Halorhodospira halophila SL1: one gene and its partner. The protein of the gene in region 1 interacts with the protein of each later gene in a pairwise test. Links are inferred from orthologs where the notes say so. Each region holds a gene or a part of one and is shown on either strand. Other genes may lie near its edges. The genes, in order: accC and ribD.

Evidence for each region.
Region 2: the proteins of accC (region 1) and ribD interact in binary tests that used the Escherichia coli proteins (3 or more experiments, as listed by UniProt). The link is inferred for Halorhodospira halophila SL1 from one-to-one orthologs.

What each region holds. Positions count from the first base shown.
Region 1 is NC_008789.1:2,555,675-2,565,235, reverse strand. Bases 2,258-5,204 are described here. They hold accC (acetyl-CoA carboxylase biotin carboxylase subunit), read left to right. Parts: upstream 2,258-3,032; coding sequence 3,033-4,376; downstream 4,377-5,204. Other genes in these bases: HHAL_RS11780 (sulfite exporter TauE/SafE family protein), read right to left, coding at 5,019-5,204; HHAL_RS11785 (YfaZ family outer membrane protein), read left to right, coding at 4,445-5,017; accB (acetyl-CoA carboxylase biotin carboxyl carrier protein), read left to right, coding at 2,547-3,023; aroQ (type II 3-dehydroquinate dehydratase), read left to right, coding at 2,258-2,526. Outside these bases: divalent-cation tolerance protein CutA, read left to right, coding at 1-45; protein-disulfide reductase DsbD, read left to right, coding at 60-1,889; more of aroQ, read left to right, coding at 2,080-2,257; more of HHAL_RS11780, read right to left, coding at 5,205-5,885; HHAL_RS11775 (complex I NDUFA9 subunit family protein), read left to right, coding at 5,933-6,895; HHAL_RS11770 (multifunctional CCA addition/repair protein), read left to right, coding at 6,899-8,146; HHAL_RS11765 (class I SAM-dependent methyltransferase), read right to left, coding at 8,160-9,344; glycerol-3-phosphate 1-O-acyltransferase PlsY, read left to right, coding at 9,486-9,561. UniProt on the Escherichia coli protein: This protein is a component of the acetyl coenzyme A carboxylase complex; first, biotin carboxylase catalyzes the carboxylation of the carrier protein and then the transcarboxylase transfers the carboxyl group to form malonyl-CoA.
Region 2 is NC_008789.1:972,990-982,512, reverse strand. What follows is about bases 4,899-7,807. They hold ribD (bifunctional diaminohydroxyphosphoribosylaminopyrimidine deaminase/5-amino-6-(5-phosphoribosylamino)uracil reductase RibD), read left to right. Parts: upstream 4,899-5,749; coding sequence 5,750-6,865; downstream 6,866-7,807. Other genes in these bases: ribBA (bifunctional 3,4-dihydroxy-2-butanone-4-phosphate synthase/GTP cyclohydrolase II), read left to right, coding at 7,534-7,807; HHAL_RS04600 (riboflavin synthase), read left to right, coding at 6,870-7,529; nrdR (transcriptional regulator NrdR), read left to right, coding at 5,296-5,763; glyA (serine hydroxymethyltransferase), read left to right, coding at 4,899-5,275. Also shown: HHAL_RS04635 (M20/M25/M40 family metallo-hydrolase), read left to right, coding at 1-1,048; HHAL_RS13435 (hypothetical protein), read right to left, coding at 1,052-1,204; gloA (lactoylglutathione lyase), read right to left, coding at 1,207-1,752; HHAL_RS04625 (calcium/sodium antiporter), read right to left, coding at 1,786-2,850; PAQR family membrane homeostasis protein TrhA, read right to left, coding at 2,881-3,558; more of glyA, read left to right, coding at 4,025-4,898; more of ribBA, read left to right, coding at 7,808-8,655; ribH (6,7-dimethyl-8-ribityllumazine synthase), read left to right, coding at 8,752-9,222; transcription antitermination factor NusB, read left to right, coding at 9,222-9,523. UniProt on the Escherichia coli protein: Converts 2,5-diamino-6-(ribosylamino)-4(3h)-pyrimidinone 5'-phosphate into 5-amino-6-(ribosylamino)-2,4(1h,3h)-pyrimidinedione 5'-phosphate.

The DNA of each region.
Region 1 (9,561 bases):
GGCCTGTCAGGGTTCCTGGACTGGATACGTGAAGAAACCCGGTAGGAGGGCATGACTCGATGACGGGCAGGATGCGATTCGACCGAGGTGGCCTGGTCGCCGCGCTGTGGCTGGCGTTGGGTCTGCTGGTGGCGGCCACCCCGGCACAGGGAATGGTGGATCAACAGGAGATCTTCCCGTTCACCGTCGAGCAGGTGGGCGAGGATCGCCTGGTCGCTCGCTGGGATGTGGCCGAGGACCACTACCTCTATCGCCACGCCTTCGACTTCGAGCTGCGCGACGGCGACAACGAGATCATCGAGGTCTCCTACCCCAGTGGCGAGGCCTTCTCCGATGAGTTCTTCGGGGATGTGGTCATCTACCGGGGTACGCTGCAGGTGCACCTGCAGACCGCCGAACCGGTCGGCGAGGGGGCGCAGCTCTACGCCGAGTTCCAGGGCTGCAACGAGCCCGAATCCCTCTGCTATCCGCCGAGCAGTCTGGAAGCCGAGATCGCCTCCGGCGCGGTACAGTACAGCGATGGCTCCGGCGGTGCCGGTGCCGCCGGGGGCGGCGGCCAGGGCCCCATGGGCGAGCTGGAGGCGCTGCTCGGTGGGGGGAATCTGTGGGCCATCCTCGGCGGTTTCTTTGCCGCCGGGCTGTTGCTGGCCTTCACCGCCTGCATCTACCCGATGATCCCCATCCTCTCGGGGCTGATCGTCGGTAGCCAGCCGGGCGGCGGGCGGCCGGGTACCGGTCGAGCGCTCTGGCTGTCCTTCGTCTATGTCCAGGGCATGGCGATCACCTACGCCCTGGCCGGTGCATTGGCCGGACTCTCCGGGCGGGCCATCCAGGCCGATCTGCAGGGGCCGGTGGTTACCGTGGCCTTCAGTGCCCTGTTCGTCGCCCTGGCGCTGGCGATGTTCGGCCTCTACAACCTGCAGATGCCGGCGTCGGTCCAGGGGCGGCTGCAGGCCGCCTCCAGCCGTCTGCCCGGCGGGCAGGTGGCGGGCGTGGCAGCCATGGGTGTGCTCTCCACGCTGATCGTCGGTGCCTGCTCGGGGCCGGCGCTGGTGGCCGCCCTGGCATTCATCGGCAACACCGGTGAGGTGGTGCTGGGCGCCGGCGCGCTCTACATCATGGCCCTGGGTATGGGGGCGCCGTTGCTGGCGGTCGGCACGGCCGCCGGGCGCTGGATGCCGCGCTCGGGTCCGTGGATGGAGTCGGTCAAGCAGGTCTTCGGCTTCATCTTCCTCGGCGTGGCGTGGTGGATGTCGTCCCGGCTGATGCCGGATGGGCTGGTGCTCGCTGGTTGGGCGGTGTTGCTGCTGGCGGCTGCGGTGTGGCTGGCCTGGCGGCTGCTGCGCAGTCGCGGCACCGGTGGTTCGGTGCCGGCCCGGGGCGCCGGGGCCACGCTGGCGGCCGTGCTGGCGGTAGCCGGTGCTGCCCAGGTCCTCGGGGCGGTCACCGGTGCCGGTGACCCGCTGCGCCCCTGGGTGGGGATCACCGGCGACCCATACGCCCAGGCCCGCGCCCAGGTGCTCGAGGAGTGGCGGCACGTCGAGACCCTCGATGAGCTTGAGGAGCTGCTTGACGAGGCCCGCGAGGCGGGGCGCCCGGTGGTGATCGACTTCTCGGCCGAGTGGTGCGTCTACTGTGTCCAGCTTGAGGAGCGTACGCTTCCGGATGACCGGGTCCAGGCGGCCCTTGAAGGCGCCGAGAAGGTACGCATCGACGTCACCGACATGACCGATGCTGATCGGGAACTGATGGAGGCCTACGGCGTCTATCTGCCTCCCGCGATCCTGTTCTACAACGGCGAGGGCGAGGAGCAATCGGAGTACCGGGTGGCCGGCTTCAAGGACGCCGAGGCGTTTGCCGAGCGCACGCGCGAGGCCTTCGGTGGGTGACCGGGGGGTCTGGGACGTTGCGGTCCACGCCGGCCGGGGTAGCCGGCCGGCGTGGACGGTGGGCGTGGACAATCGGTCGCAGGCATCCCCGGCGAAACGGCCGGGATTGTGTCGGGATCACCGTAAAACTAGACAATCTTCCGGCGCTCAGTCAGAATCGCGGGCGGTGCGAGTCGGGTGAGCGCGTGTCATGCCCAAGCTGTTGTTACTCCACGGGCCCAATCTGAATCGACTGGGGACCCGCGAGCCGGAGCGCTACGGACGGCTGACGCTTCAGGACATCGAAACCCGCTTGCGGTCCATCTGCGACGCGGCCGGCGTGCAGTTGTGCAGCGCCCAGTCCAATCATGAGGGCGAGCTCATCGATCGGATCCACGCCGCGGCGGATGAAGGCGTCGAGTTCATCGTCATCAATCCCGCGGCCCTGACGCACACCAGTGTCGGTCTGCGCGACGCGCTGCTTGCCGTTGCGCTGCCGTTCATCGAGGTGCACTTGAGCAACGTCCACGCCCGCGAGGCGTTCCGGCAACACTCTTATCTGTCCGACATCGCCGAGGGGGTGATCACCGGCCTCGGCGCGGACGGCTATGACTTCGCGGCCCGTGCAGCCATCCGGCGCATGGGCGGTCAGGCCTGAACACAGGGTTTCGTCGATCTATGGATATTCGCAAGATCAAACGTCTTATCGAGCTGCTCGACGAGTCCGGCGTCCACGAGATTGAGATCGCCGAGGGCGAAGAGTCGGTCCGGATCACGCGCAATGCGCCCAACCCGCCACCGCAGCCGCAGCCGACCTACGCCGCTCCGGCGCCGGCCGCGGCTCCGCCGGCGGCTGCAGCCGGGGCGCCGGCCGCCGGCGCGGCCGACCCCGAGGAAGCCGGTGAGGACGAGCCGGAGGGCGAGCCGATCCGTTCGCCGATGGTTGGGACCTTCTACCGGGCCCCGTCGCCGACGGCCAAGCCGTTCGTCGAGGAGGGGCAGCGGATCAAGGCCGGTGATACGTTGTGCATCGTCGAAGCGATGAAGATGCTCAACCAGATCGAGGCCGACCGCGACGGGGTCATCACCGCCGTTCTGGTCGAGAATGGTCAGCCCGTCGAGTACGACCAGCCGCTGTTCCTGATCTCCGACTGAGTGAGCACCATGCAGAAGATCCTCATCGCCAACCGCGGCGAGATCGCGCTGCGCATCCTGCGCGCCTGTCGTGAGCTGGGTATCCGCAGTGTCGCCGTCCACTCCGCGGCCGATCGCGAGCTCAAGCACGTGCGTCTGGCCGACGAGTCGGTCTGCATCGGGCCGAACAACGTCCGCGACAGCTACCTCAACATCCCGGCGATCATCGCCGCCGCCGAGGTCACCGATTCCACTGCTATCCACCCCGGCTACGGCTTCCTCTCCGAGAACGCCGATTTCGCCGAGCGGGTCGAGCAGTCGGGCTTCGTGTTCATCGGACCGCGGGCGGAGAGCATCCGCACCATGGGCGACAAGGTCTCGGCGATCCGCGCCATGAAGGAGGCTGGCGTGCCGTGCGTGCCCGGCTCCAATGGCCCGGTCCCTGACGACGATCCCGATGAGACGCTGCGCATCGCCTCCGAGATCGGCTATCCGATCATGATCAAGGCAGCCTCGGGCGGCGGCGGCCGGGGCATGCGCGTGGTGCGCAGCGAGGCGGCGCTGCTCAATGCCGTGTCGTTGACCCGCGGCGAGGCCGAGAACGCCTTCGGCGACGGTACCGTCTACATGGAGAAGTACCTGGAGAAGCCGCGCCATATCGAGGTGCAGGTGCTCGCCGACCACCACGGCAACGCCATCCACCTCGGTGAGCGCGACTGCTCCATGCAGCGGCGGCATCAGAAGGTGGTCGAGGAGGCCCCGGCCCCGGGGATCACCGAGGCGCAGCGGCGCGACATCGGGGAACGCTGCGCCGAGGCGTGCCGGCAGATGGGCTATCGCGGCGCGGGCACCTTCGAGTTCCTGTACGAGAACGGCGAGTTCTACTTCATCGAGATGAACACCCGCATCCAGGTCGAGCACCCGGTCACCGAGATGGTCACCGGCTGCGATCTGGTTGCCGAGCAGATCCGCATCGCCTCGGGCGAGCCGCTGAGCTGGCGCCAGGAAGACATCCAGGTGCGGGGCCACGCGGTGGAGTGTCGGATCAACGCCGAGGATCCGAAGACGCTGATGCCCTGCCCGGGCACCATCGATCACTTCCACGCCCCGGGCGGCCCCGGGGTGCGGGTCGATTCCCACGTCTACACCGGCTACGCGGTGCCGCCGTATTTCGACTCCATGATCGGTAAGCTGATCACCCACGGTCCGAGCCGTGACAGCGCCCTGGCGCGGATGCGCACGGCGCTCTCCGAGATCGTGGTCAGCGGTATCGGTACCAATATCTCGCTGCAGCAGGAGATCATCGGGGATGCCGCGTTCCGCGCCGGCGGGACCGACATCCACTATCTGGAGAAGAAGCTCGCCCTCGATTGAGGCTTGCACCACGGTGCGGCGACGCCCTGTAATGGGGGCAGGCGGGCAAACCCGGTGGGGAGACGAGCATGATCAAGCGGATCGCGGCGGTGGCGGCCCTGGCCATGTGGGCGACAGCCCCGATGGCGCGGGAGCTGGACGTCAATCTTCACGACGACGCCGCCGAGGTGGGCCTTTATTTCCCCCCCACCGAGGATATGTACGTCGAGGATGCGGATCTGGGCGGGAGCCTCTTCTTCAATGACGACGGCGACGTCGCCCTCAGCGGCATCGTCCACGTCACCGGGCCGCCGGCCGAGGGGTTCAGCCCGCTGCAGTTCGGCGCCGGCGCCAAGGGGTATCTGATCTACGCCGACGAGCCCGAGCGCACCGTTGGCGCCCTGGCGCTGGGTGGCTCCGCGCGCATCAGCATTCCCGCCCAGGTGCCCCAGGCGCTGGTCTTCCGCGGTCATGTGGCGCCGAACATCACCGCCTTCGGGCGTGCCAAGCGGGTCTTCGAGGGCAACATCCGCTACGAACTCGACTTCACCCCGCGGGCCAGCGCCTACCTCGGGTTCCGCTACCTGCGCCTGCGCATGTCCGGGGGTAGCAATCAGACCCTGGACAACAACCTCCACCTCGGGGTGCGGGTGCGGTTCTAGGTCAGCTGAGCAGCAGCCGCAGGGCCACGACCAGCAGCACTGCGGCGAACAGCCGGCGCAGCTGCCGGGCGGGGACGCGGTGGGCCAGGCGCGCGGCCAGCGAAGAGGCCAGCAGGCTGGCGGCGACGACCCCGGCGAACGCCGGCCAGTAAATGTAGCCGGTGGCACCCGACGGCAGCTGCGGGTGCCCCCACCCCACCATCAAGTATCCCAGCGCACCGGTCAGGCCCAGCGGTAGCGCAGTGGCCGAAGACGTCCCCACAGCCCGGTGCATGGCTACGCCGCGCCAGACCAGGTAGGGGACCGTCACCGTGCCGCCGCTGACCCCCACCATGGCCGACAGCGTCCCGATGCCGCCGCCGACGCCGGCCAGGACGCCGGTGCCTCCGCCGCCGCCGCGCCGCGGCGGCTGCCAGCCGGAGAGCATGTACAGCGAGACCAGCAGCAGGAAGCTGCCGAACAGCCGCTGCAGGGCGGCCCCGTCCAGGTAGCCGGCCAGCACCGTGCCCAGCACCGCCCCGCCGACCATCCCGGCCGCGAGACGCAGGAACAGGGGCACATCCACGGCGCTGAGCTGGTAGTGGCTGCGCGCCGAGCCCAAGGAGGTCACCACGACGGTGGCCAGCGAGGTACCGATGGCCAGGTGGGTGGCCACCGCCGCGTCGAAGTCGAGCGCGGCGAAGACCAGCAGCAGGACCGGCACCACCACGATCCCGCCGCCGACGCCGAACAGCCCGGCCGTCGCGCCGGCCAGGCAGCCGGCGCCGAGATAGATCAGCAGTTCGAGCACGGGCTGAGTTTCGGCGGGATCCGGGCGCGGCGCAAGGGGTGGTGCGGCGTCGTTGAAAAGTTGCGCATAAAAGGCCACGGTATCGCTCCGTAACGATCGTATTTCGGTTCTTCAGGAGACCGTTCATGGAGGCGAAGACCGTCTGTGTCGTCGGCGGAACCGGTTTTGTTGGGATGCACGTGGCCAACCGGCTCGCCGACCGGGGATACCGGATACGGGCGCTGACCCGCCGTTCCCATCGTGGCCGCGACCTGCTGCTCTTTCCCGGGCTGCGCCTGTTCGAGGCCGATGTCCACGACGAGCGGGAGCTGGTGCGCCACTTCAGCGGCTGTCACGCCGTGATCAACCTGGCCGGTGCGCACACCGGGCGGGGCGGGCCGCGGGAGGACGCCTACCACGAGGTCCATGTCGATCTGCCGCGCCGCGTGCTGGCCGCTGCGCGCCGGGCAAGCGTGCCGCGCCTGGTCCACATGAGCGCCCTCGGCGCGCACCCCGATGCGGTCAGCCGGTTCCTGCGCACCAAGGGCGAGGGCGAGCAGTTGGTCCTGGCAGCCGATCCGGATGAGATCGGCGCCACCGTGCTGCAGCCTTCAGTGATCTTCGGTGCCGGTGACCGGTTCCTGAATCGCTTCGCCGGGCTGCTGCGCTTTGCCCCCGGGGTCTTCTTCCTGCCTACCCCGGATGCCCGCCTCCAGCCGGTCTTCGGTGGCGACGTGGCTCAGGCGGTGATCAACGCGACGGAAGACCCCCGGACGGCGGGGCAGACCTACCAGCTCTGCGGGCCGCAGATCTACACCCTGCGCGAGCTGGTGGAGTACGTGGCAGAACTGCGCGGCCTGCGCCGGCGGGTGGTCGGTCTCCCCGACAGCCTGTCGCAGCTCAGCGGCCGCCTGCTCGGGCTCGCTCCCGGGCGGCCTTACACCCTGGACGAGTACCGCTTCACCGCCACCCCTAACTGCTGTGCCGAGGATGGCCTGGCAGCGCTGGGGATCCGCGCCAACGCCCTGGAGGCGATCACCCCCGGGTACCTGGGTGCGGCCGGGCGGCAGGCGCAGTACCAGCAGGCCCGGCGCGAGGCCGGTCGCTAGGCCGTGGAACGCTACCGGGTCGGCGGCGCGGTGCGTGATCGCCTCCTCGGGCGGCCCGTGGATGAGGTCGACTGGGTGGTGGTCGGGGCGACGCCGGAGGCGATGGAGGCCGCCGGCTACCGGCCGGTGGGCAAGGATTTTCCGGTCTTCCTGCACCCGCAGACCGGCGAGGAGCACGCCCTGGCGCGCACCGAGCGCAAGACGGCGGTGGGCTATCACGGTTTCGAGTTCTACGCCGCGCCGGAGGTGACCCTGGAGCAGGACCTGGCCCGCCGGGACCTGACCATCAACGCCATGGCCGAGGATGCCGGGGGCCGCCTCATCGACCCGTTCGGCGGCCAGGTCGACCTGCAGGCTCGTCAGCTGCGCCACGTCACCGACGCCTTCGCCGAGGACCCGGTGCGCATTCTGCGCCTTGCGCGTTTTGCGGCCCGCTTCGCTGACGACGGCTTCGTCGTCGCCGACGAAACCATGGCCCTGTGCCAGCGCATGGTCGCCGCCGGCGAGGTCGATGCCCTGGTCCCGGAGCGGGTGTGGCAGGAGCTCGCCCGGGGGCTGATGGAGCCGACACCCCGTCGCATGATCGAGGTCCTGCGCCAGGCTGGTGCCCTGGCCCGTCTCCTCCCCGAGGTGGATGCCCTGTTCGGTGTGCCGCAGTCGCCGGCCCACCACCCTGAGGGCGATGCCGGCACTCATACCCTCATGGCCCTGGATGCCGCGGCGGCCGTCGACGCTTCGCTGGAGGCGCGCTTCGCCGTCCTGCTCCACGACGTGGGCAAGGCGCTCACCCCGGCGGAGGCGCTCCCCCGCCACCCCGGCCACGAGGAGGCCGGCGTTGACGGCGCCCGGCGGGTCAGCGAGCGGCTGAAGGCGCCGCGGGCGTGTCGGGATCTGGCCGTCCTGGTCACGCGCTGGCACATGCACGCCCACCGCGCGCTGGAGCTGCGCCCCGGCACGGTGGTGGAACTGTTCGAGGGCCTGGACCTGTTCCGGCGCCCGGAGCGCCTGGAGCCGTTCCTGCACGCCTGCCTCGCGGACGATCGTGGGCGCGGTGGCCGGGAGGCGAGCGACTGGCCGGCTGGCGACTTCCTGCGCGCCGCCTTCGAGGCGTGTCGCGGCGTTTCGGCCCGGTCCTTCGTCGAGCAGGGCCTGCGCGGTCCTGAGGTGGGCGAGGCGGTTCGTGAGGCGCGCTGCCGGGCCGTGGCCCAGGTGCCGCGCCCGGATGCCGGCGCCGCGCGGGACGGCGCCTAGGCGTGGCCCCTGGCTACAGCGTGGCGCGGCGGTCGGCCGGGGTGAAACCACCCAGGGGACCGTCGTAGTCGCGGCCCAGGGCCATCACCTTGAACCGCTCGCCCATGTCGCCGGGGTGGGTGATGCGCTGGATCTCGTTGCTGACGGCCATGTGGCCGGCGGCATCGGCGCCGGCTAGCTCCGCCTCGGTGCAGGCGGCCAGGCCGGCGCCCATGAGGAACGGTCCCTGGGGGGCGTAGCCGAGGACGTCCAGCCCGCACGCCAGGGCCGCGTCGGCCACGGCGGTAAAGTCCACGAAGGCGGTGATGTCCTGCAAACCGGGATAGAAGAAGGGATCGTCGTGGGCGCGGTGGCGGAAGTGGCAGAGCAGCGTGCCACGGTGGCGTTCGGCCAGGTAATATTCGCGGCGCGGGTAGCCGTAGTCGAGCCAGAGCATCACGCCCTGCGGGAGGGCTTCGGCCAGTCCGCGCAGGAACGGCGCGACCCGGGTGCAGACCTCGGAGACGTAGCCGTCGGGCAGGGGGGCGTCCAGACGCGCCTCGATGTCGGCCACGGCCTGTTGCAGCGCCGTGTCGGCGGCCAGCTCGGTCCAGGCGAAGCCGTCATCGGCGGCTACGACGCCGAGCTCGCGGACCCCGTCGCCCCGCTTGACGAAGCGGCGCACCGGCAGGGCGTCGAGGACCTCGTTGGCGATCCACACCGCCTGCGGGCTGTCCGCGGGCAGGGCCTCGAGCCACTCAACGCGGTCGAGCAGGTGGGGGACCCGGGCAGCCAGGGTCTGCTCCTGCTCCTGACGCAGGGCGGCGCTGACCTCCAGCATGCGCCAGCGCCGCGGCAGCCGGTCGAGGTGCTCGAGTTCGGCCAGTGCGGCGGCGGCCAGCCGGCCGGTGCCGGGGCCGAGCTCGATGACGTCGCCGCCGCCCAGGTGGCCGAGGATCTCGGCGGCCTGCCGGCCTAGGGTGCGCGAGAACAGCGAGCTGAGTTCCGGCGCGGTGGCGAAGTCGCCACCGACGCCAAAACGGGCGGCGCCGCCGCGGTAGTACCCGAGGCCGGGCTCATAGAGGGCCCGGTCCATATACGCCTCGAAGGTCAGCGCTCCGCCGGCCTCGTCGATGGCGCTGCGGATACGCTTGCTCAGGCGCTGACTGGCCTCGAGGGCCGCCGCGTCAAGATCCAGGGCAGGGTCGTGTCGGGTCATGGGCGAGAGTTTCAGGGGCAACGCGCCGCGTGACAAGGCGTATCGTCTGCCCGGCGTTTCCGGTATACGGTGGAGGGCGGCCGCGCCGCTCGGGGGAACCCAACACTTGCAACGCGTGACGGATCTACAGAGACTTGCGCCATGCTGGATGTCATCCTCGTCATCATCGGTTATCTCATCGGTTCCATCTCCTCGGCGATCGTCGTCTGCCGGGCGA
Region 2 (9,523 bases), 1.6 Mb from region 1 along the record:
CGGTCGCGGCGCGGTGGACGATGGGTACGCGGTCTTCTCGACGGTGGTGGCCATCGCCGAGCTGCAGGCGGCGGGGCTGCGATATCCCCGCTGCGTGCTGGTCATCGAGGCGTGCGAGGAGAGCGGGAGCTTCGACCTGCCGGCCTATCTCGACGCCCTGGCGCCGCACATCGGCCAGCCGGAACTCATCGTCTGTCCCGACGCCGGGTGTGGCACCTATGACCGACTCTGGAACACCACCTCGCTGCGGGGCATGATCACCGGCACGCTGCGTGTGGACGTACTGCGCGAAGGGGTTCACTCCGGCGACGCCGGCGGTGTGGTGCCGTCAAGCTTCCGCATCCTGCGCCAGGTGCTCAGCCGCCTCGAAGACCCGGAGACCGGTCGCGTCCTGCCGCAGCTCTGTGGCGTCACCATCCCCGAACTGCGCCGGCAGCAGGCTGACCATGCCGGCGCCGTTCTCGGCGACCTGACCCGCGACCGCTACCCGTTCCTGCGCGGGGTCGAGGCGCAGTCCGAAACGCCGGCCGAGCGCATCCTCGATCGCACCTGGCGTGCCGCGCTGGAGGTGGTGGGGGCCGAGGGGCTGCCGCCGGTGGAGGCCGCCGGCAACGTGTTGCGCCCGTTCACGGCCACCAAGCTGGCGCTGCGGCTGCCGCCCACCTCCGATGCCGAGGCCGTGGCCGAGGGGCTGGAGGCGCTGTTCACCGAGAACCCGCCGGCCGGAGCGCGGGTGGAGTTCGAGGCCGATGCGGTGGCCTCCGGCTGGGCCGCGCCGGAGCCCGAGGCGTGGCTGGCCGACGCCCTGGAGCAGGCCTCGGCGAGACATTTCGGGGCGGCGCCGGTGCACATGGGCGAGGGCGGCACCATCCCACTGCTCAACTGGCTCAAGCAGCGCTTCCCGCAGGCGCAGTACCTGGTCACCGGGGTGGCCGGGCCGGGTTCCAACGCCCACGGCCCGGACGAGTTCCTCCACCTGGACGCGGCCCGGCGGCTGACGGCGTGCCTGGGGGAGGCCCTGCACGCCCTGGCCGCCCGGCCGCGCTAGCGGTCAGATCGTCCGGGTGAAGGCGAGGATGGCCAGGATCAGCAGCACCGCCGCGAGGATGAAGGCGGTGTTGCTGATCACCTCGGTGCGGTCGCGCACGGCGATGCCGGCGACGATCAGCACCGCCATGCCGAGCAGCATCAGGACCCCAGGCATGGTCAGCCGATCCCCTGGCGTTCGAGCAGGTCGGGCTGGACCACCTCGATCCAGTAGCCGTCCGGGTCGCGGATAAAGGCGATGCCCTGCATCTTGCCGTCCTGGGGGCGTTTGACGAAGTCCACCTGCAGCGTCTCGAAGCGCTCACAGGCGCTGTAGACGTCGGGGACCGAGATGGCGATGTGGCCGAAACCCTTCGGCTCGCTGTTGCCGTCGTGGAAGGCGACCTCGGGGTCGTTCTCGTCGCCCCAGTTGTGAGTCAGCTCCAGCACCCCCTCGCGGCCGAAGTTCCAGGTGGTTCGCGGGCCGTCCTCGGCGGGGACCTCGGCGGCTTGCTGGTCGTCGAGGAAGGCGAGGAAGTAGAGCGTGAAGCGCATCTCCTCGAAGTCCAGGCGGCGCACCAGGCGCATGCCCAGCACCCGGGTGTAGAAGTCCAGGGAGCGCTGCGGGTCCTTGATGCGCAGCATGGTGTGGTTGAGCTTGAATCCGGCGGTCTCCGGCTCGGGCTGCTCGCACAGGCCGGCAGCGGCGTCGAAGTGGCGGCTCATGATCGGTTACTCCCAGGCGGTTCGGGTGTCAGGTCAACTATACAAGCCGCGGCGGCGGTCACGCAGCTGCCGCGTGACCCCGACGCCCAGGGTGATCACTGTCAGCGGGAGGGCGAAGCCGAGCATGACCGCGCTGAACGGCCCCAGGGCTTGGTGCTGCGCGGCGGCCAGGAAGAGGAAGGCGCAGTAGGCGGCGTAGTAGCCGAGGAATACGCCCCCTTCCCAGCGGGCGATGGTGTACCCGGTGAAGAAGACCGGCAGGCAGGCGAAGGAGACGGCGAGCATCACCGGCAGGTCGAAGGCCAGGGCGGCGCCGGCCACCGCGACGCCCTCGGGGGCGAGGAGCGCGGCCACGCCGAGGACGGCCAGCAGGTTGAAGATGTTACTGCCGACCAGGTTGCCGACGGCCATCTGGCGGTCCCCCAGCCGGTAGGCAGCGAGGGTGGTGGCGATCTCCGGCAGGGAGGTGCCCACCGCCACCAGGGTCAGGCCGATGACCAGGTCGCTGATCCCCAGCGCCGCCGCGAGGGCTGCCGCCGCGTCGACCAACAGGAAGGCGCCGCCAGCGAGCAGCGGGATGCCCAGCAGCAGGCCGGCCACCGCCCGCGGCAGGGGCGCCGGCGGTGCCGTCTCGGCAGCCGCGCTAAGTGGTGTCCGGTCGCGGACGAGGGTCAGGGCCAGGTAGCCGGCCAGCCCGGCGAGGAGGATGGCGCCGTCGACGGTGCCCAGGGCGCCGTCCAGGGCGAGTAGGACGGTGAGCAGCGAGGCGGCCAGCATCATCGGCACGTGGATGCGGATCAGCCGGTGGGCGACGACGATTGGGGCGATCAGCGCCGCCAGCCCGAGCACGAGCAGGATGTTGGCGATGTTGCTGCCGACGATGTTGCCCAGGGCCAGGTCGGCGGCGTGGTCGGTGAACGCCGCGCGCACGGTGATCGCCAGCTCCGGCGCACTGGTGCCGAAGGCGACCACCGTCAGCCCGACCACCAGCGGGGCGATGCCGAGGCGCTGGGCCAGCCGGCTGGCGCCGCGGACCAGCAATTCGGCGCCGGCCAGGACGCCGGCCAGGCCGATGGTGAACAGCAGCAGATCGATCATGGCAGGGGGTGAGTCGGTCCGTGGCCGGGGTTAGAGCTGAGTCGGTTCCGGCGCCAGGACCACGCCGGCCAGTATCGCCGCATAATGACAGGCGGCGGCGGCCACCACCATGCCGTGCCAGGCCACATGGTGGTAGGGGAGGTGGTGCCAAAGGTAGAACAGCACCCCGGCGCTGTAGAGCACCCCGCCGGCGATCAGCAGGACCAGCCCGGCTGTGGACAGGGCCGCGACCAGCGGTTCGATGACGATCACCACCGACCAGCCCAGGACCAGGCACAGGATGACCGAGAATAGCCGCCCCGGCGGTCTCGGCAGCAGGAGTTTGGCCCCGATGCCGACCCCCGCCACACTCCACACGAAGGCTAGCAGCGCCCAGCCGTAGGGCGGTTCCAGGGCGTTGACGGTGAACGGGGTGTAGGTGGCGGCGATCATGAAGAAGATCGTCGCGTGGTCGAGCCGGCGCAGTCGCTCGGCCCGGGGCGACTGGTGGTCGGTGAGGTTGTGGTTGCACAGCGCCGAGCTCAGGAAGAGCGCGATCAGCGCCAGGCCGTAGAGGGTGACGCTGCCGATCAGCGTGGGTTCGCCGCGCTGGGCGGCCAGGGCGATCAGCACAGCCGCCCCGGCCAGCGAGGCGGCAATGGCCACCCAGTGCAGGATCCGGTCGGCGGCCTGCTCGGCGCGGCTGTACGGGCGGGCGCAGAGGCTCATGTCGGAAAGTATAAGGGCTGGTTCGGCGGACGTTCTAGCCGCCCTCGGCGCCCGGTGCGGGTGCCCCGGAACGCCTCCGTTCGGCTCCGGCTGGCCCGCCCCCCGGTCGCCGGATCGGCGAACGCGCCCCGCCTAGCGGCGGGGTCCCCTGCGCGGCTCACCCCGGCGGGGCCGCTCGCTTAACTCGCGGCGCTGCGCGCCGCTCGGACAAAACCTCGCTGATCAGCGCGAACCGGCAAAGGTTCGCGCTGAACCCCCGCCGGGGCTGCGCTGCTCGGCGCGTCCGCAATGATCCGGCGACCGGGGGGGCGGACCAGCCGGAGCCGAACGGAGGCAGGACGGTTTCGCGGGCGTCGCTATCGCCCTGATCCATAAGGCAGCGGGGCGGTGATTCGGAGTTCGGAGGAAGTTCGGTTATACTGGCGGATTGTGCAATGCCGGATCCCAAGCCGAGCAAGGAGCCTCTATGTTCTCCCGAGATATGACCATTGCGGGTTACGACCCGGAGCTGGCAGCCGCCATCGAGGACGAGCGCCAGCGCCAGGAGGATCACATCGAGCTGATCGCCTCCGAGAACTACGCCAGTCCCCGCGTGATGGAAGCGCAGGGCAGCGTGCTGACCAACAAGTACGCCGAAGGGTACCCGGGCAAGCGCTACTACGGCGGCTGTGAGCACGTCGACGTAGCCGAGCAGCTGGCCATCGACCGCGCCAAGCAGCTCTTCGGCGCCGACTACGCCAACGTCCAGCCCCACTCGGGCTCCCAGGCCAACGCCGCCGTCTTCCACGCCCTGCTCAAGCCCGGCGACACCATCCTGGGCATGAGCCTCGACCACGGCGGCCACCTGACCCACGGCGCCAAGGTCAACTTCTCCGGCAAGCTGTTCAACGCCGTGCAGTACGGCATCAACGACGACGGCCAGATCGACTACGACGAGATCCAGCGCCTGGCCACCGAACACCAGCCGAAGATGGTCATCGGCGGCTTCTCCGCCTACTCCCAAGTGGTCGATTGGGCGCGCCTGCGCCAGATCGCCGACTCGGTGGGCGCCTACCTGGTCGTCGATATGGCCCACATCGCCGGCCTGGTGGCCGCCGGGGTCTACCCCAGCCCGATCCCCCACGCCGACGCGGTGACCTCCACCACCCACAAGACCCTGCGCGGCCCGCGCGGCGGCATCATCCTGGCCCGCTCCAACCCGGACCTGGAGAAGAAATTCCAGTCGCTGGTCTTCCCGGGGACCCAGGGCGGCCCGCTGATGCACGCCATCGCCGGCAAGGCCGTGGCCTTCAAGGAGGCCCTCGAGCCCGACTTCAAGCAGTACCAGGAGCAGGTGGTGGCCAACGCCCGCGCCATGGCCCGGCGCGTCATCGAGCGCGGCTACAACGTCGTCTCCGGCGGTACCGACAACCACCTCTTCCTGATGGATCTGACCCCCAAGAACCTCACCGGCAAGGATGCGGACGCCGCGCTGGGGCGGGCCAACATCACGGTCAACAAGAACACCGTGCCCAACGATCCGCAGTCGCCGTTCGTCACCAGCGGTCTGCGCATCGGCACGCCGGCGATCACCACCCGTGGTTTCAAGGAGGCCGAGGCCACCCGCCTGGCTGACTGGATCTGTGACGTCCTCGACAACATGGGCGACGAGTCCGTCGTCGAGCGCGTGCGCGGCGAGGTGGAGCAGATCTGTCGCGAATTCCCCGTCTACGGGTGACGCGGGACGCCTGATCGACCATGCGCTGCCCGTACTGCCAGAACGCTGACACCCGCGTGGTCGACTCGCGCCTGATCGGCGAGGGCGAGCAAGTGCGGCGGCGGCGGCAGTGCCCGTCCTGTGGCGAGCGCTTCACCACCCACGAGGCCCCCGAGCTGGTCTACCCGCGGGTGGTGAAGTCCGACGGGCGGCGCGAGGCGTTCGACGAGGACAAACTGCGTCTCGGTTTCCGGCGGGCGCTGGAGAAACGCCCGGTGGCCACCGAGGCTGTCGAGGCGGCGGTGCGGCGTGTCTGTAAGCGCGTCTCCGGCGCCGGCGAGCGCGAAGTGGCCGCCAACGTCATCGGCGAGTACGTCATGGAAGAGCTGCGCGAGCTCGACGTGGTCGCCTATGTCCGTTTCGCCTCGGTCTACCGGCGCTTCGAGGATGTCGGCGCCTTCCGCGAGGTCATTGAGGGCCTGGAGCAGCACCGGCGTGACGACGACTGACCGGCACCCGGACGATCCCCGCTGGATGGCCCGCGCCATTCGGCGGGCGGCCGCGGTATGCCCGCCGCCGCACCCCAATCCGCGGGTCGGCTGCGTGCTGGTCCGCGACGGCAGCGTGCTGGCCGAGGCCGCCCACGAACAGGCTGGCGGGCCGCACGCCGAGGCAGCGGCCCTGCAGGCCGCCGGCGGCGCGGCCCATGGGGCCACCGCCTACGTGACCCTGGAGCCGTGCGCCCACTACGGGCGCACGCCCCCTTGCGCCCGCGCCCTGATCGACGCCGGCGTCAGCCGGGTCGTGGTCGGGCACCGCGACCCCAACCCCCGGGTGGCCGGGGGCGGTATCGCGCAGCTCGAGGCCGCCGGGGTGGCGGTCACCGAGGGCGTGCTGGCCGCCGATGCCGAGGCCCTCAACCGCGGCTTCCTGCGCCGGATGGCCGGCGGGCGGCCGTGGGTGCGGGTCAAGCTGGCGGCGAGCCTGGACGGGCGGACCGCCATGGCCTCCGGCGAGAGCCATTGGATCACCTCGGCGGCGGCGCGCCGCGACGTCCACCGGGGGCGCGCAGAGGCCGCAGCGGTGCTCACCGGGGTGGGGACCGTGCGCGCCGACGACCCGCGCCTCGACGCCCGCGACGTCGAGCCGGCGGTGCCGGCCGAGCGTCAGCCCCAGCGCGTGGTCCTCGACCCGCGCCTGACCACGCCGCCACACGCGGCCCTGTTCCAGGCCCCGGGGCCGGTGCTCATCGGCCACGCCGAGTACGTCAACGAGGCCCGGGCCCGGGCGCTGCGCAGCTGCGGGGCCGAGCTGTTGCCGCTCCCGCTGCAGGAGGGCGGCCTCGACCTGGCTGCCGTGCTCGACGCCCTGGCGGCGCGCGAGATCAACGAGGTCTGGGTGGAGGCCGGCCCCACGCTGGCTGGCTCCTGGGTGCGGGGCGGGTGGGCCGACGAGCTGATCGTCTACACCGCACCCCACCTGATGGGCGACGCCGCCCGGCCGTTGCTGGCCCTGCCCGGCATCGAGACCATGGCGCAGCGCCAACCGCTGGCGTTCAGCGATGTCCGGCGGGTGGGTGAGGAAATCCGCATCACCGCGAGGTTGGTTTAACCGCATGTTCACCGGGATCGTGGAGACCTGCGGCCGCGTGGCCGCCATCGAGCACAGCGGCGAGGGGCGGATCCTGCGCATCGATGCTCCCCGGCTGGGCCTGGCGGAGTGCCGGATCGGCGACAGCATCGCCGTCGACGGCGCCTGCCTGACCGCCACCGGGATCGAGGATGGGCAGTTCCGTGCCGACGTCTCCGATGAGACCCTGCGCTGCACCACCCTGGGCGGGTTGCGCAGCGGGGTGCGGGTCAACCTGGAGCGGGCGGTCACCCCGTCGACGCCGCTGGGCGGGCACCTGGTGACCGGACATGTCGACGGCGTCGGCGAGGTGGTCGAGCGGGCCCCCGCCGGGGGGTCCGAGCGCTGGCGCTTCCGGGTCCCGGAGGGGCTGGCCCGCTATGTGGCGGTCAAGGGCTCCATCGCCGTGGCCGGGGTCAGCCTGACCATTAACGCCGTCGCTGGACGGGAGTTCGAGGTCAACCTGATCCCGCACACCCTCGACGCCACCAACCTGGGGGAACGCCGCGCCGGCGATCCGGTCAACATCGAGGTGGACCTGGTGGCCCGTTACGTCGAGCGGCTGCTCAGCGCCGGTGCCGACAGTGGCGACGGCGGGGGGCTGACCCTGGAGCAGCTACGACAGGCCGGATTCGGCAATGGATGAACGAATGAGCGAGACGGTGCAGTTCAACAGTATCGAGGAGATCATCGAGGACCTGCGCCAGGGGCGCATGGCGGTCGTCCTCGATGACGAAGACCGGGAGAACGAAGGCGACCTGGTGATGCCGGCGAGCCTGATCCGCCCCGAGGACATCAACTTCATGGCCCGCTACGGCCGGGGGCTGATCTGCCTGACCCTCACCCGGGAGCGCTGTGAGCAGCTGCGCCTGCCGTTGATGGTCCATAACAACGACGAGAAAAACACCACGAACTTCACGGTTTCCATCGAGGCGGCGGAGGGGGTGACCACCGGCATCTCGGCCGCCGACCGGGCGCGCACCGTTCAGGCGGCGGTGGCCCCCGGCGCCCGCCCCGAGGATCTGGTCCAGCCCGGGCACATCTTCCCGCTGATGGCCCAGCCCGGCGGCGTGCTTACCCGCGCCGGGCACACCGAGGCCGGCTGCGACCTGGCCCGGCTGGCCGGTTTCGCCCCGGCGGCGGTGATCGTCGAGATCCTCAACGAGGACGGCACCATGGCCCGGCGCGACGACCTCATGGCGTTCGCTCGCACCCACGGGTTGAAGATCGGCACCGTGGCCGATCTCATCGCCTATCGGGTGCGCAACGAGCGCTCGGTGGAGCACGTCGGTGCCTGCGAGCTGCCCACCGAGTACGGCACGTTCCGTATGCACACTTACCAGGACAACGTCAGCGGTGCGCTGCACTTCGCCCTGCTCGCCGGCCAGGTGGACGAGGAAACCCCGGCCCTGGTGCGCGTGCATCTCGAGAACCCGCTGGCCGACCTGCTCGGCGCCACCGGGCCGCGCTGCGGCTGGCCGTTGCGCTCGGCGCTGCGCCAGGTGGCCGAGGCCGAATCGGGTGTGGTGGTGGTGCTGCGCAACGCCGATGCCAACGACGACATCCTCGAGCACATGCGCTGCTATCAGGGCGGTGGCTGCAGCGAGGAGGCCGGCGGCGTGCCGCTGGATCTGCGCACCTACGGCATCGGCGCGCAGATCCTCACCGACCTCGGGGTGCGCCGCATGCGCGTGCTCAGCGCCCCGCGGCGCATGCACGCCCTGTCCGGATTCGGCATGGAAGTGGTGGAGTACGTCACCCCCGAGGCTTGATCACCAGCGCTTGCGGGGCGCCCGCCGGGCTTGTAGTTTAACGCCGGAACCCGCGCAAGCGCCGGTCCTACCGAAACTTTCTTCAGGAAACCAGGCATGCAAGTAACCGAAGGACAACTCGTCGCGCTGCAGGATGCGCGATTCGCCCTTGTGGCGGCGCGCTTCAACGATCTCATCGTCGACCGGCTGATCGACGGCGCCGCCGATACCCTGCGGCGCCACGGGGTGCCGGAGGAACACCTGGAGCTGATCCGCGTGCCCGGTTCCTTTGAGCTGCCGCTGGCGGTCCAGCGCGTGGCCGACGCCGGCCGGGCCGACGCCGTGATCGCCCTCGGCGCGGTGATCCGCGGTGGTACCGACCACCACCAGTACGTGGCCGCCGAGTGCACCAAGGGCGTCGCCCAGGCGATGATGGGCTCCGGCGTGCCGGTCTCCTACGGCGTGCTCACCGTCGAGACTGTCGAGCAGGCCATCGAGCGTGCCGGGACCAAGGCCGGCAACAAGGGCGCCGAGGCGGCGCTCTCGGCCCTGGAGATGGTCGATCTGATGCGGCAGCTCGAGGCGTAATGGCGGCTTCAGGGGAAGGCAAGCGCCGCTCGCGGGCCCGATCCAAGCTCGTCCAGGCGCTCTATCAGTACGCGGTCACCGGCGCGTCGGCGGAGGATATCGAGCGGCAGTTCCTCGCTGCCGGCCTCGGTGACATCGACGTGGCCTACTTCCGCGAGCTGATCTACGGGGTCACGGATCGGGCGGCCGAGCTCGATGAACAGCTCTCGGCGCTGCTCGATCGTCCCCTGGTGCAGCTCGATCCGGTGGAGCGCTCGATCCTGCGCCTGGGCGCCTTCGAGCTGTCCGAGCGCCTGGAGGT